3 regions of the Pyruvatibacter sp. HU-CL02332 genome follow, and region 2 is predicted to be linked to each of the others. Evidence: predicted binding sites of a transcription regulator. Region 2 holds the regulator's gene; each other region holds the start of a gene.

Region 1 (2,268 bases), 2.0 Mb from region 2:
CCGACGCGCTGATCTCTGAAGCGCAGCGGGATGAGCGTATTGTGGCCGTGTCGCCTGCCATGCCTGATGGCTCGGGCCTCACCAAGTTTGGTGAAATGTTCCCGGAGCGCCACTTTGATGTGGCGATTGCCGAACAGCATTGCGTGACCTTCTGTGCCGGTATGGCTGCGGAAGGCATGCGGCCGTTCGCGGCGATCTATTCAACTTTCCTGCAGCGCGGCTATGACCAGGTCATTCATGACGTGGCGATCCAGAAGCTGCCGGTCCGCTTTGCAATTGACCGCGCCGGTATGGTGGGTGCGGACGGTGTGACCCATCAGGGCGCCTATGATGTGGCGTTTCTTGGCTGCGTTCCGGGCATGACCATTATGGCGGCAGGCAATGAAGCCGAGCTGACAGACATGGTCGCTACCTCGGCTGCCTTTGACGAAGGCCCCATCGCTCTGCGCTATCCGCGTGGCGAAGGCGCTGGCGTCGAGATGCCCGAACAGGGTCGTATCCTCGAAATCGGCAAGGGCGTGGTTCTTCGCGAGGGCAGCAAGATTGCCATTCTCAGCTATGGTGCACGCCGTCAGGATGCGCTGGCCGCAGCAGACAAACTTGCTGCCATGGGGCTTTCAGCAACTGTCGCCGATGCGCGGTTTGCCAAGCCGATCGATGATGACCTTGTGAAGCAGCTGGCAACGAACCATGAGCTCCTGATCTCTGTTGAAGAGGGATCAATCGGCGGCTTCTCAACGCTGGTCTATGACAGCCTGGCCCGTCAGGGACTTGATACGGGCAATGCCCGGTTTGTTCCGATCTTCATGCCGGACATCTACATCGACCACGACAAACCTGCTGCGCAGGTGACGGCAGCAGGCCTTGATGCTGCTGGCATTGTGGTTCGGGTGTTGGATGCGCTTGGCATTGACGAAAGCCGTGCTGTCGCTGCTGCGGGTATTGGCGCCGAGTAGTACGCTGCTCTTACGTCCAGTCATGACAATGTCGCTGTCGCGTCACGCAGCCTACGTTTTGCTGTGACAAAAGCGTCATTGCCTGCCTGCTACTGACCGGAACCCACGAATTTTCGTGAGTCTTCCCGGCGGCATGCAGGCCCTGTCGGATGTGCGTCGAGGTGGATGCCGGCCTGCAAGGAGTTTCCCTTGCCGCCGTCATCACTTCAGCAGACCCGTAAGAACCTTCAATCCGCAGTTCATCAAAACGAGGCCGCTTCGCGTGCTGGTTTTCTGGAGCGGCTGTTTACCTTTGCATTCAAAGGGCTGGTTTATCCGCAGATTTGGGAAGATCCCAAGGTTGACCTTGAGGCCTTGGCCCTAACGCCGGATTCTCGGATGCTGACCATCGCATCTGGCGGGTGCAATGTGCTGTCCTATCTGACGGCGAACCCGAAAGAAATCATCGCGGTTGATCTTAACCGCGCCCATCTGGCGCTCACACGGCTCAAGCTGGCTGCGGCGCAGGGCATGCCGACCTATGAGGCGTTTTATCGGTTCTTTGGGGAGGCGGACGCCAAGGCGAACGTCAACGCTTACATGCGTTTCGTACAGGAGCGTCTGGACAAAGAGAGCCGCAAATACTGGGAGGGCCGCGATTGGATGCTGCAGCGGCGCATTTCGCTGTTCTCTCGCGATCTTTATCACCACGGCTTGCTTGGGTACTTCATTGGCGTGGCCCACTGGATGGCACGCCTGCATGGTACGGACCCCCGCCATATTGTCTGGGCTCGGACGATTGACGAGCAGCGGACGTTTTTTGATACGGCCCTTGCCCCCCTGTTTGACCGCCGCATGGTGCGTTGGGTGACGTCGAAAAAGATGTCGCTTTATGGTCTTGGTATCCCTCCCGCCCAGTACGAAGCCCTTGCTGCAGATGGTAATGGCGACATGGCTGCTGTTCTCAAGGCGCGTCTGGAGAAGCTCGCCTGCGGGTTTGAGATGAAAGATAACTACTTTGCCTGGCAGGCGTTTGGGCGTGGCTACGCTTCTGGCCCGTCTGGCCCACTTCCCCCATATCTGCAGGCGGATCACTACACTGATGTGCGAGACCGAGCCCGCCGGGTGAAGGTCTGCCATCGCTCCTTCACTGAACAGCTGAACAGGGAGCAGGATGCAACACTTGATGCCTATGTGTTGCTTGATGCTCAGGACTGGATGACGGATGCCCAGCTCAATGAACTCTGGGCTGAGATCACCCGCACGGCCCAGCCTGGTGCGCGGGTCGTTTTCCGAACAGCAGGTGCTCCTACTATCCTGCCGGGCCGCGTTG
Region 2 (2,268 bases):
TCCTTTGAAGAGGCTCTCGATAGTATCAACGAAAGCCTCGCACGCATGGGCGGCCTTGCTGAAAAGCAGCTGGCCGACTCCATTGAAGCGATTACCCGCCGCGACCGCGCGCTGGCGGAACAGACCGTTGCATCTGACAAGCAGATTGATGCTCTTGAGGTGGACATTGAAGCGCAGGCGCTGCGCCTGATTGCTCTGCGCCAGCCAATGGCGATTGATCTGCGCGAAACAGTCTCCGCCATCAAGATCTCATCGGACCTTGAGCGCATTGGTGATTTGGCCAAGAACATTTCAAAGCGCGCGCTGGCTGTGGATCAGGCAAGTCCGGGTCGTGCCATGCAGGGGCTTGAGCGCATGGGCCGTCAGGTCCTCAATCAGCTCAAGGAAGTGCTTGATGCCTACGCCCAGCGCGACAATGAGCGTGCCATGGTCGTCTGGCGGCGCGACGAAGAGATTGACGAGATGTACAACTCCCTCTTCCGGGAGCTGCTCACCTACATGATGGAAGATCCGCGCACGATTTCCCTGTGCACCCATCTTCTGTTTGTCGCCAAGAACCTTGAACGTATCGGCGACCATTCCACCAACATCGCAGAAACCATTCAGTTCCTTGTGACCGGTGAAGCGCTTGGAGAGAACCGGCCAAAGGGTGACACGACCAGTGTCACAAACATGGAATTCCCAGCTGACGCAGAAACACCACCGCAGTCATGATGCAACTCTCGACCGCGCCATCAGCTGCAAAAGCAATGTCCGGGGCAAGACCAATGAAAACGCAACCCCTCGTGCTCATCGTTGAAGACGAAGACGCACTGACGACCCTGCTGCAATACAATCTTGAAAAAGAGGGTTACAGGGTCTCAACCACAGCTGACGGCGAAGAAGCCACGATGATTGTGGATGAGCAGCAGCCTGATTTGGTCCTGCTGGACTGGATGCTGCCGCAGGTCTCAGGCATTGAGCTCTGCCGTCGCTTTCGGGGGCGCAGCGAAACACGCAACATTCCTATCATCATGCTGACCGCACGCGGCGAAGAAGCGGATCGTGTTCGCGGGCTGGATACGGGCGCTGACGACTACATCACCAAGCCCTTTTCCATGACCGAGCTTCTCGCCCGCGTCCGGGCAGTCCTGCGCCGTATTCGGCCAGCCCTGACAGACGACATTGTGACCTTCGGCGATGTGGCGGTTGATCGGTCATCCCACCGTGTGCGGCGAGGCGAGCGGGAAATTCATCTCGGGCCAACCGAATTCCGCCTGCTTGATCACCTGATCCAGCATCCCGGTCGTGTGTTCAGCCGCGAGCAGCTGCTGGATGCGGTTTGGGGGTCAGACGTCTATGTGGAAGCCCGCACCGTGGATGTGCATGTCGGTCGGTTGCGCAAAGCCCTGAACAATCCTGGCGAGCAGGATCCCATCCGTACTGTGCGTTCTGCCGGCTACGCTTTGGATGAACACTTCCGCGATTAGCAGAAACGTCAGGCGCGAAAACGAAAAAGGCGGACCGTTTGGCGGTCCGCCTTTTTGTTGAAGCCGTCTTCTTGGAAAAGACGTGAAAACTTGTGTCCGGCCTTAACCGATCATGCGGTTTGGAAACTGCCGTGGACGATCCTTGCGTTCCCGACGGGAAGGAAGTGGCTGATAGGCCTTCTTGGCGTGGGCTGCGCAATAGGGCAGGCCGGGTGCAGAACGCTGCCCGCAGAAGTGGAAGCTTTCGTCGCCCGGATCACCATTTGGCCACTTGCAGGTCTGTTCGGTGAGCTCCAGAAGGTTTGCCTGGGCATCAGGGTCGCTGATGACTTCTAGCTCTTCGGGTTCTGGCGCCGGAGCAACGGCTGTCTTCTTACTGGCCGTTTCACGCCGGGGCGCTGCCGTTGACGCTGCACGCGGCGCGCGCGGCGCTGCAGGGCGGCGACGGGTGACGCGGGTGGGTGCACCACGGCCTGACAGGCCCAGACGGTGCACTTTACCAATCACGGCATTACGAGTGACGCCGCCAAGCCGGGCTGCAATCTGACTGGCACTCAGCCCGTCGAGCCACATCTGCTTGAGCTGTTCAACGCGCTCATCGGTCCACGTCATCGCATTTTCCCCCTACAAATCGCAGATGAGCGGTCACTTTGGGTGTAAACCACAACATCTCGTGTTAACCTTGAGTTAACCTACTATATGGCCCGACTCGGCGGCAAGAGATGTTGTGGTTTTATAGGGGGTTATCCACAATATATTGATTCTAACGCTTCGCGAGGGCGTCGGCTGTGGATAAAGG
Region 3 (2,268 bases), 1.8 Mb from region 2:
CACGATCGGCTCCTCCCGATTTGGTTGTTTTAATGGCTTTTGCCAACCCTAGCGCCGTTTGATCAGTCCGCCAACTTGCGCATGTTCTGTGCAAACCGCTTCCAGTTTTCCACGTAATGCAGGGCTGACAGCTTGAGGGCAGCGCTGTCCTCGGGAGTCAACTCACGCACAACCTTTGCAGGGGACCCCACCGCCAGAACGCCATCGGGAATCTCCTTGCCTTCGGTCACCAGCGCGTGGGCACCGATGATCGAGCCCTTGCCAATTTTCGCGCCATTGAGAACCGTAGACCCGATGCCGATAAGGGAGCCCTCGCCGATGGTGCAACCATGCAGCATGACCATGTGCCCGATGGTGACATCCGGCCCGATGGTGAGCGGCATGCCGGGGTCTGAATGAAGCACGGACCCATCCTGCACATTGGAGCGCTCACCAATGGTGATCGGTTCATTGTCGCCACGCACTGTGGCACCGAACCAGACACTTGCATCCGGCTTCATGATGACATTGCCCATGACAGATGCACTGGGGGCGACCCAGAAATTGCCGTCGCCGGGCAGCTGTGGCTTGAGGTCGTCGAGTTCGTAAATCGCCATGGTTAGAGCACTCCTGAGGATCATTTCCTCATCAGCGCTAACCTACAGCAGCAGCAGGAGCAAGCCCTTTGACCAGGACACCCGTTCCCACGGTGGCCGCTTCGCGGTCCTTGGCAATCTCCAGATATTCAGGCGAATGGGCCCAGGCGTAATAGGCATCCGCATCGGGGAACGACATCATGATGAGCTTGTCATAGGGCCAGTCCCCCATCAGAAGCTCGGGATGTTCGTCCGACACAAGCAACCGGCCATCAAATTTTGAAAACACCTCAAAGAAACGGCTGGCATAACGGTCATAGGTCGGCCGGTCATGAATACAAATGCTCACAATCGCATATACAGTCATCTGTCCTCTTCCCATTGGCTGTTCCCATGGCGAATGTGAGCGGAAAACAAACTCGCCGTCATGACCGTGTTATCGCAATGCCATAATGTGTCGCTGCAACAGCACTTGAACATCAGGAAGCAGACAATGAGCGAACGTAAGACATCAGATGTAAATTGCGGCGTCGCTCTTGAGCCAACCGAAGACCGACGCTCCAGCCCCGCGAATGTCGCAACCTTCGGCGAGGTCGCCGCAGCTCGCATGGGACGTCGCAGCTTTTTGAAAGGCGCGTTGGGCACAACTACCTATGCAGCCCTCGCCGCATCTCCTGCAGCCCTTCTTGCCGCCTGCGGCGAGGATGAGTCCCTGGACGTGCCGGCAGTCAGCTCTTTCGCTCCCAAGCCCGGATCACTGGCAGACTTCACAGAGGTCAGCCACGGGGTCTCCACAGACCATGTGGTGTCGCCAGGGTACTCAGCCGACATCCTCATCCGCTGGGGTGACCCGGTGCTGGCCGACGCGCCGACTTTCGTGCCCGGTGCGCCTGATGCCGACGCGCAGGAAAAACAGTTTGGCTACAACAACGACTATGTGGGGTTTGTGCCCCTGAATGACGACGGCACGCGGGGTGTGCTGTGCATCAATCACGAGTTCACCTCCAGGGACATCATGTTCCCCCATGACCTGCGCAACACGAGCCCCAAAGAACTCGCCGCAACGGAAATGGCGGCCCATGGCGGATCAATCATCGAGGTCGCACAGACCAGTGACGGGGGATGGCGTGTCGTTGCCGACAGCAAGCTCAACCGGCGCATCACCACCCGCTCCACGGCCATGGATCTGTCCGGCCCGGCTGCCGGCCATCCACGCCTGCAGACCAATGCCGACCCGACGGGCACCCGCGTCGTCGGCACGCTCAACAACTGCGCCGGCGGCATCACGCCCTACGGCACCTATTTGATGGCAGAAGAAAACTTCCACTTCTATTTCCTTGGCGAATTGGATGACGCCGAGCGCGAAGGCGCTACCGCTGGCGACCTTGAGGCCGCATGCGCGGCGGGAGACGCCAGCCATCCCGAGGCCCGCAACTATTGCCGCTATGGCGTGGCCATGGGCGGCGGCTACGACTGGGGCCGCCATTTCGACCGGTTCAACATCAATAAGGAACCCAACGAGGCAAACCGCTTTGGCTGGGTGGTCGAAGTTGATCCGCTCGATCCCACATCAACACCCGTGAAGCGCACGGCTCTTGGACGCTTCAAACATGAGGGCGCCGAAAGCATCGTCAACAAGGATGGCCGTCTGGTCATCTATATGGGTGACGACCAGCGGTTTGACTATCTCTAT

What was found. The regulator PhoB, encoded in region 2, activates phosphate uptake and scavenging genes when phosphate is short. The targets are predictions, from matches to a motif close to TGTCATNNANCTGTCAT.
Region 1: the regulator PhoB is predicted to act here: its motif matches at 1,019-1,035, upstream of ABXH05_RS00035 (BtaA family protein).
Region 3: the regulator PhoB is predicted to act here: its motif matches at 999-1,015, upstream of ABXH05_RS00560 (PhoX family protein).

What each region holds. Positions count from the first base shown of each region.
Region 1 is NZ_BAABWK010000001.1:4,628-6,895, reverse strand. Features, by position in the region: gene dxs (1-deoxy-D-xylulose-5-phosphate synthase) at 1-956, shown strand, start outside; gene ABXH05_RS00035 (BtaA family protein) at 1,146-2,268, shown strand, end outside.
Region 2 is NZ_BAABWK010000001.1:1,962,327-1,964,594, forward strand. Features, by position in the region: gene phoU (phosphate signaling complex protein PhoU) at 1-714, shown strand, start outside; gene phoB (phosphate regulon transcriptional regulator PhoB) at 768-1,469, shown strand; gene ABXH05_RS09330 (GcrA family cell cycle regulator) at 1,572-2,081, opposite strand.
Region 3 is NZ_BAABWK010000001.1:115,658-117,925, forward strand. Features, by position in the region: gene ABXH05_RS00545 (enoyl-CoA hydratase/isomerase family protein) at 1-3, opposite strand, end outside; gene ABXH05_RS00550 (gamma carbonic anhydrase family protein) at 63-596, opposite strand; gene ABXH05_RS00555 (DUF1330 domain-containing protein) at 634-942, opposite strand; gene ABXH05_RS00560 (PhoX family protein) at 1,069-2,268, shown strand, end outside.